DNA from 2 places in the Cytobacillus firmus genome. Region 2 is predicted to be linked to the other one. Evidence: riboswitches for the same ligand, from Rfam matches in the RefSeq annotation. Region 2 holds a riboswitch; the other holds the start of a gene.

Region 1 (4,670 bases), 200 kb from region 2:
TCTTCTTATGAAGAGGGTTTTTCTGCTTTTAAGAAATGAAATACAAACATTTTTATAGAGGAGAGATAGCGATGACGGACAAACAGAAAAATTACCGCTTTGAAACAATTGGAGTACATGGGGGGCTGAAGCCTGACCCTGTAACTGGCGCGAGGGCGGTCCCAATTTATCAGAATAATGCTTATCAGTTCAAAAATACAGATCACGCTGCAGATCTCTTTGCCCTGAAAGAACCGGGATATATTTATAGCAGGATACATAATCCAACTGTCAGTGTGTTTGAGGAAAGAGTGGCCATGCTTGAAGGAGGAGTGGGTGCGCTGGCTCTTGCCAGCGGCCAGTCTGCTATTACACTTGCCATTTTAAATATCGCCGAAGCTGGTGATGAAATTGTTGCCGCATCCAATTTATATGGGGGCACTTATAATTTATTTGCAGTTACACTTCCCAAGTATGGAATAAAGGTAAAACTGGTGGATCCAAAGGATCCGGAAAATTTCCGGAGCGCCATTACAGATAAAACAAAGGCTGTCTTCGCCGAAACGATTGGAAACCCCAGCCTGAAAATCCTGGATATTGAAAAGGTTGCCGCAATTGCCCACGAAAACGGTGTGCCGCTGATTGTCGATAACACTTTTGCTACCCCTTATCTTTGCAGGCCTATTGAACATGGAGCTGACATTGTCATACACTCAGCGACAAAATGGCTGCTCGGCAATGGGACCACAATGGGGGGAGTTATTGTAGATGGCGGAAAATTTGACTGGAATTCTCCTAAGTTTCCGGGCTTTACAGAGCCTGATCCGAGCTACCATGATATTGTCTATAGCGAAGCAATTGGCGAAGCTGCTTATATTATCAAAGCACGGGTACAGCTGTTAAGAGACTTAGGACCTGCAATGAGTGCGCAAAGTGCATTCCAGTTCACACTGGGTCTTGAGACTCTGCATGTGAGAATGAAGGAGCATGTTGCCAATACCAAAAAGGTAGTGGAATATCTGGAGGCGCACCCAGCCGTTAATTGGGTGCTCTATCCAGGTCATGAAAGCCACCCGGACAAAGACTTGGCAGATAAATATTTGCCAAAAGGAGCCGGGGCAGTGGCTGTATTTGGAATTGCGGGCGGACGAGAGGCTGGAGCCAAGCTGATCAATAGTTTGCAGCTATGGGCACATGTGGCAAATGTCGGGGACGCAAAGAGCCTGATTATCCACCCTGCAAGCACTACTCATCAGCAGCTGGATGAGGAAGGGTTAAAAGCTGCAGGAGTGCCGGAGGACCTGATTCGGATTTCGATCGGCATCGAAAATGCAGAAGATTTAATTGAAGACCTGGAACAGGCGATAGAAGCAGCTGCAGGTCTCACATCGCTAGCTGCAAAAGCGTAAAGGAAAATTTACCATTCACTTTTTTCCGAAAGTTTGAAATTTCATCGTTGACACCTTTTTAATGGCTATGATACGATAGCAAACGTAATTAAAAAACTGCTTAATTCATTTAAAGTATTAATTTAATATAGAACGTTACACTCTTATCAAGAGAGGTGGAGGGAAGTGCCCTATGAAGCCCGGCAACCGTCAATTAGTTGAAATGGTGCCAATTCACTCAAAGCATAGCTTTGATAGATGAGAGAAAGGACTAAATTTTTTTATGCCTTTCTGCTCATGTGCAGAAAGGCATTTTTGCTTTTGCGCATGAAAGCCTATATAGAGTGAAAAATAGGGAATAAAAGCAGTCTATTAATTATTATCTGTATCTTTCGATAAAAGAGGTGACTATCACGTTGATTTCTATAAAAGATGTACAGAAGATTTTCTCTTCAAAAAGCGGTCAGGTAAAAGCAGTTGACGATGTAAACCTGGAGGTAAAAGAAGGAGAAATTTTCGGTGTTATCGGATACAGCGGTGCAGGTAAAAGTACCTTAATCCGCATGCTGAATGGGCTGGAGCTTCCTACCCATGGCAGTGTAACAGTAGCAGGCAATGAGGTTTCAAAGATAAAGGGAAGCAAGCTAAGAAAAGCACGGCAGGAAATAAGCATGATTTTCCAGCACTTCAACCTGTTATGGTCGAGGACAGTAAGAGAGAATATTGCATTTCCGCTTGAAATCGCAGGTGTTTCCCGGCAGGAAAGGCTCAAAAGAGTAGATGAGCTCATTAAACTCGTCGGTCTGGAAGGAAGAGAAGATGCCTATCCTTCCCAGCTTAGCGGGGGTCAAAAGCAAAGAGTTGGGATTGCCAGAGCCCTTGCCAATAATCCAAAAGTGCTGCTTTGTGATGAGGCAACATCTGCCCTTGATCCGCAGACAACAGACTCCATTTTGGAGCTGCTTGTTGACATCAATGAGCGGCTGGGCTTAACCATTGTCCTCATTACACATGAAATGCACGTAATCCGTAAAATCTGCCATCGGGTTGCTGTTATGGAAGGCGGACGGATTGTGGAAATCGGCCCTGTATTGGATGTCTTTAAGAATCCGAAAGCTGTGATTACAAAGCGCTTTGTCCAGCAGGTGACAGAGCCTGAAGAAACGAAGGAAACAATTGATCATCTGGTCGATTTGTATCCAAAAGGAAAAGTAGTCCAATTAGGATTTGTCGGTGAATCAGCTGAACAGCCATTGATTACAAACCTGATCCGTCACTTCCAGGTAACTGTTAATATTCTGCAGGGGAAGATTTCCCAGACGCAGAATGGTTCCTACGGTACCTTATTCATCCATGTTGATGGAGAAGCAGAGGAAGTTGCAAAAGCGATTGAATTTATCCATTCTCAGCAGGTGGGCGTGGAGGTGATTTCCAATGCTTAATGAATGGTTTCCAAATGTGAAATGGGACTCCATGTGGGAAGCTACTGTGGAAACTCTCTATATGACAGCTATTTCTGTTATTGCAACGTTTATTTTAGGAGCGATTTTGGGGCTGCTGCTCTTTTTGACCTCAAAGGGGAATATCTGGGAAAATGCAGCAATCAATAAAATTATCTCTACGTTCGTCAATATTTTCCGTTCGATTCCATTTATTATCCTTATTGTATTACTGATTCCATTTACGAAGTTTTTGCTTGGGACAATGATTGGGGAGGATGCAGCTTTGCCTGCATTAATTATTGGTGCTGCCCCGTTTTATGCCCGAATGGTGGAAATCGGCTTGAGGGAAATTGACAAAGGGGTAATTGAAGCGGCCAAGTCAATGGGCGCAAAAACAAGCACGATCATCTGGAAGGTTCTGCTTCCGGAATCAATGCCCGCCCTTGTTTCGGGAATAACCGTGACAGCTATCGCGCTGGTTGGCTACACAGCCATGGCTGGTGTAATCGGCGCCGGGGGTCTAGGAAATCTGGCTTATCTGGAAGGATTCCAGCGGAGCCGAAGTGATGTAACGCTTATGGCGACCGTCATTATTCTAATCATCGTATTTATCATCCAGTTTATTGGAGATATCATTACAACAAAATTAGACAAACGATAAGGAGAGATTGACATGAAAAAATGGTTATCACTTGTTCTTGCACTGGCAGTTGCACTTGTACTTGCAGCTTGCGGCACTTCAGAAGAGGGCGGCAATGCCGGTGAAGGCGGAGATAGTAAAGAAAGCAAAAAGATTACAGTGGGGGCTTCCAATGTCCCTCATGCTGAAATTCTTGACGAAGCAAAGCCATTACTTGAAGAAAAAGGCTTTGAACTTGATGTTGTGACATTCCAGGATTATGTATTGCCAAACCAAGCTCTTGAATCTAAAGAGCTTGATGCAAACTACTTCCAGCACATTCCTTATCTTGAGTCACAAAAGGCTGAGCATGGATATGATTTTACGAATGCAGGCGGAATTCATATTGAACCAATCGGTGTGTATTCCCAAAAGTATAAGAACCTTGAGGAGCTTCCTGAGGGTGCAACAATCATCATGAGCAACTCTGTCGCTGACCATGGCCGCATCCTTTCCATGCTTGAAGCTGAGGGACTTATCACTTTAAATGCAGATGTGGAAAAAACGGAAGCAACACTGGAAGATATAAAAGAAAATCCGAAAAAATTAAAGTTTGATACTGAATATGAAGCATCACTTCTTCCTCAGATCTACAATAATGGAGAAGGAGACGCAGTCCTGATTAACTCCAACTATGCAATCGATGCAGGGTTAAATCCTCTTAAAGATTCAATTGCCATCGAGGACAAAGAATCACCATATGTAAATGTGATAGCAGTCCGCACAGGTGATGAAGAAAAAGAAGGAATTAAAGCTCTTATAGAAGTGCTTCGTTCAAAGGAAATCCAGGATTTCATTCTTGAAAAATATGAAGGTGCCGTTGTGCCGGTATCTGAGTAAAGGCAGAAAAGCAGGCGTTCACAGCGCCTGCTTTTTTTTGTGGATCAGCAGCCCCACTTCCCGTATAGATTGAAATGCAATCAAACATACTAACCTTGATACTATTTGAAATGGAGTGGAGATCGATGGAACATTATCATGAACCTTCAAACTCAATAGAAGAAGCCCTGCATGATTATAAAGTCGGATTAGGAGTTTTCACTGAAAAAATGCCTGATTTGGCAAAGCATTATAATGCTTTTACAGAAGCCTGCTTTAAAGAAGGGGTTTTATCTCAAAAAGAGAAGCAGCTGATCGCGCTCGGCATCAGTTTATATTCTCAGGATGAATATTGCATTATTT
Region 2 (4,670 bases):
GAACTTCATCAGGCACTCCTGTCACGTGCTGAGGAATTTCCAGACCGAAAATTTCGTCCTTGATTGTTTCTACGTTGTTTAGTTCACCCTCTAGTGCAGCTTCCACCATAGCACGGGTGTAGGCAAGCTTCATGCGTTCGCCGACTCCATACTCTCCGCCAGTCCATCCTGTGTTTACAAGGAAGACTTTTGCGTTATGCTCATCGATTTTCTCGCCTAGCATTTCAGCATAACGATTTGCAGGAAGCGGAAGGAAAGGTGATCCAAAGCATGTAGAGAACGTTGCCTGAGGTGATGTAATGCCGCGCTCAGTTCCTGCAAGCTTGGATGTATAGCCGCTTAAGAAATGGTACATTGCCTGCTCTTTTGACAGTTTAGAGATTGGAGGCAATACGCCAAATGCGTCAGCTGTTAAGAATACGATTGTATTAGGGTGTCCGGCAATGCTTGGGTCAACGATATTATCGATGGCCTGAAGCTGGTATGCCGCACGTGTATTTTCAGTTAAAGTGCTGTCATCGTAATCTGCAACCCGAGTTTCGCTGTTTACCACCACATTTTCCAGCACAGCTCCAAAGCGGATTGCATCAAAAATTTGCGGTTCTTTTTCACGGGATAAGTTGATGCATTTCGCGTAGCATCCGCCCTCAATATTGAAGACTCCATTCGCAGACCAGCCATGCTCGTCATCACCGATCAGCTTGCGGTTCGGATCTGCAGATAAAGTTGTTTTTCCTGTTCCGGATAAGCCAAAGAATAAAGCCACATCACCTTCACGTCCAACGTTTGATGAACAGTGCATCGGAAGGATTCCGTTTTCTGGAAGCATATAGTTCATAACAGAGAAGATGGACTTTTTCATTTCACCTGCATATTCTGTTCCGCCAATTAAAACAGTGCGGCGCTCAAATGAAATGATAATGAATGTTTCTGACTTTGTGCCGTCAACAGCAGGGTCTGCTTTGAAATTAGGAGCAGAAATGACTGTGAACTCTGCCTGATGATCCAATAGCTCGTCTTCTGCCGGGCGAATGAATAACTGGTGTGCAAAAAGATTATGCCATGCATATTCATTGATCACCTGGATAGGCATGCGGTGTTTTTTATCAGCACCTGCGAAGCCTTTGAAAACAAATACTTCTTCTTTTTCTTTTAAGTAATTGATTACTTTATTATAAAGATTAGAGAATGCTTCTTCAGAGATTGGCTGGTTTACGCTGCCCCAGTCCATTTTATCTTTATTTGATGCTTCTTCAACAATGTATTTATCTTTAGGGGAACGCCCTGTATACTTTCCTGTAGTAGCGCGTACAGCCCCAGTGGAAGTAAGGGACCCTTCATTGCGGTTTAAAACTTTTTCCACAAGCTGAGGAACGGATAATTGCACTTGAATGTTGCTGCCATTTAATAATTCACTCAATTCGTTTGATATGCTTACAGAGTTCATCTGATGAATACCTTCCTTTTTCCCGATTTTTTTATGAAAGTGATTACATCTCGAAATTAGTATAACACATTGAAATGATTAGTCTATACTATTACGAAACTTTTTTGTCTCTGTTATTAAATTGTCACAATTGGACAGGTAATCCACTTTAATCGCCTTATAACCGATATATGCTATTATAGAAGAAAGTGTTAATTTTACCATGGGACTGATCTAAAATGAAGACAATTGCCCTATATGATGGAACATGCTCCTTATGCAAGGAAACAAAGAGAATCCTTAAAAAACTCGATTGGCTGAATAAAGTGGAGTGGATTTCACTGCAGGAATATGAAAAAGAGCCTGGGTCTATCTCATTTTCCCGAAACGATTTGCGGAGGGAGCTTCATATTATTACCCCCTCCGGCAGCGTGAAAAAGGGGTACTATGCGGTAAGGAGACTGCTGTTCCTCTTTCCTGCATCTTTTTTCATTAGCATCCTTTTATATGTACCATTCACTGCAATTCTCGGCGATCCGGTATACAAATGGATTGCGAAAAACAGGCAAAAGTTTCTAAAGAAAAAGTGTGACGATGGAAGCTGTTCTCTGTAAAGGGGAAGCGTACATTTTTAAGCCGAAATTTAACGGTGAAAAATAATGAAAATCTGTTGACATGGTTCGATAAAATACGGTATGATTCAACCTTGAACGGATACTCTCTTATCCCGAGCTGGTGGAGGGACAGGCCCTATGAAACCCAGCAACCTGCTAAAGGCAATAATCAGCAAAGGTGCTAACCTGACGCAAGGACGTAATTCCTTGAACGATAAGAGTGAAAGGCGCGAATCGATTTGCTTTCAACCTTTTCACTAATGAGAAGGTTTTTTATTTTGCTTATCTAGCTCCAGCACCCCCGGGTGCTTACGCTTTTTAACTGGCAATGGGATGAACGGCTTTTGGAATGTACTATTTATGTGAGTTTTTGGCATGCTTATGAATTATGGATACCTGGCATTCTTGCCGGCGCTGTCTATTTTTCTAATAAAAACTCCATGTTTATTTCATACTACTAAGGGAATGAGTTCCGTATCAAACAGAGATCCATGAAATGACAGGGAAAAATTATTTTTCCGCTTCCCCATTTCTTATTTCTCGCTCAATTTTCTATTTATAAGGAGGAAGCCAGATGTCAACAAAACGTCGTTTGTTTACTTCTGAATCAGTTACTGAAGGTCATCCGGATAAAATCTGTGACCAAATTTCTGATGCAATCTTAGATGCGATTTTAGCTAAAGATGCGAATGCCCGTGTTGCTGCAGAGACTTCTGTAACAACTGGACTTGTATTAGTTGCAGGTGAAATCACAACATCTACATACGTAGATATTCCAAAAATCGTTCGTGAAACGGTAAAAGAAATCGGTTATACTCGTGCTAAATACGGTTTCGATTCAGAAACATGTGCAGTTTTAACTTCCATTGATGAGCAGTCTGCAGATATCGCAATGGGTGTTGACCAGGCACTTGAAGCACGTGAAGGGCAAATGAGCGATCAGGAAATCGAAGCAATCGGTGCAGGAGACCAGGGCTTAATGTTCGGTTTTGCCTGTAACGAAACGAAAGAGCTTATGCCTCTTCCGATTTCTTTGGCACATAAACTTTCCCGCCGCCTGACTGAAGTTCGTAAAGAAGAGATCCTTCCTTACCTTCGTCCGGATGGAAAAACTCAGGTAACGGTTGAGTATGATGAAAATGACAAGCCTGTCCGCATTGACACAATCGTTATTTCTACTCAGCATCACCCTGAAATCAGCCTGGAGCAAATCCAGCGCAACCTGAAGGAACATGTTATTAACCCGGTTGTTCCAAAAGAACTAATCGATGAGAATACAAAGTACTTCATCAACCCGACTGGACGTTTTGTGATCGGCGGACCTCAAGGGGATGCTGGTCTGACTGGACGCAAAATCATTGTTGATACCTACGGCGGATATGCACGCCATGGCGGCGGCGCGTTCTCCGGCAAGGATCCTACGAAGGTTGACCGCTCTGCTGCATATGCCGCACGTTATGTTGCGAAGAACATTGTAGCAGCCGGTTTGGCAGAAAAAGTGGAAGTTCAGCTTGCTTATGCAATCGGTGTGGCACAGCCTGTTTCAATTTCTGTTGATACATTTGGAACCGGCAAAGTGGATGAAGATGTATTAGTTGATTTAGTAAGAAAGCATTTTGATCTTCGTCCTGCAGGAATTATTAACATGCTTGGCCTTCGCCGCCCAATTTACAAGCAGACAGCTGCATACGGACATTTCGGACGTACAGATGTTGACCTTCCTTGGGAGCGTACTGACAAGGCAGAAATTCTTCGTTCTGAAGCTGAATAATAAATTTAAAAAGTGGGAGTTGCATTTACTATGTAACTCCCGCTTTCTTTTTTGCGTCTTTATACATATAGGGTGATAATTCACTTTTCGGTCTTTATGCTCTTTAGTCGTTTATAATTATATGTTATCGTGTAAACTTCGGATAATGGCTTAATTTTCCGCGCATGTTTTTTTTATAATCCACGTGCTAATTATAAATGATTAGTGGTAGTATTATAGGGTATGTTTTCTGAGACAAAGGAGCCGTTAAGGCTATATCTAAATATTGAGAATAGAATGGAGTAGGTGACGTACATAATGTGTGGTTTTATTGGTTGTGTACATGAAAAAGCACAAAATTACCGTGACGCAGATAAAGAACAATTTCAAAATATGAATGATATCATTACACACCGGGGTCCGGATGACTCAGGATACTATTTTGATGATCATATTCAATTTGGCTTCCGCCGGCTTAGCATTATCGATATTGAAAGCGGACACCAGCCGCTGACTTACGAGAATGAGCGTTATTGGATTATCTTTAATGGTGAAATCTACAACTATGTGGAACTTCGTGAAGAACTTCTCAAAGCTGGCCTAAGCTTTGAAACAAGCTCAGATACAGAAGTCATCATTGCCCTTTACAGCCATATGAAAGAAAAAGCTGTTGAAAAATTGCGCGGTATGTTTGCGTTTGTCATATGGGATAAACAGGAGCAGTCTTTATATGGAGCCAGAGATCCATTTGGGATTAAACCTTTCTTTTATTACGATAAGGGAGACCGCACGTTCTTTGGATCAGAGAAGAAGAGCATTCTATTGGCACTTCAGAATGATGTATTAAACTATGACTCCCTGCAGCATTTTCTGACCTATC

The links. A riboswitch is a leader RNA that binds a small molecule or an ion and turns the genes downstream of it on or off. The one in region 2 is predicted to bind S-adenosylmethionine.
Region 1: it holds a riboswitch for S-adenosylmethionine, as region 2 does, so the genes downstream of both, NAF01_RS21570 (methionine ABC transporter ATP-binding protein) here and metK (methionine adenosyltransferase) in region 2, are expected to answer to the same signal.

What each region holds. Positions count from the first base shown of each region.
Region 1 is NZ_CP098323.1:4,264,148-4,268,817, reverse strand. It holds gene NAF01_RS21575 (O-acetylhomoserine aminocarboxypropyltransferase/cysteine synthase family protein) at 72-1,388, shown strand; SAM riboswitch class I at 1,529-1,632, shown strand; gene NAF01_RS21570 (methionine ABC transporter ATP-binding protein) at 1,784-2,809, shown strand; gene NAF01_RS21565 (methionine ABC transporter permease) at 2,802-3,470, shown strand; gene NAF01_RS21560 (MetQ/NlpA family ABC transporter substrate-binding protein) at 3,483-4,328, shown strand; gene NAF01_RS21555 (carboxymuconolactone decarboxylase family protein) at 4,454-4,670, shown strand, end outside.
Region 2 is NZ_CP098323.1:4,066,034-4,070,703, reverse strand. It holds gene pckA (phosphoenolpyruvate carboxykinase (ATP)) at 1-1,447, opposite strand, end outside; gene NAF01_RS20500 (thiol-disulfide oxidoreductase DCC family protein) at 1,666-2,040, shown strand; SAM riboswitch class I at 2,146-2,261, shown strand; gene metK (methionine adenosyltransferase) at 2,615-3,811, shown strand; gene asnB (asparagine synthase (glutamine-hydrolyzing)) at 4,109-4,670, shown strand, end outside.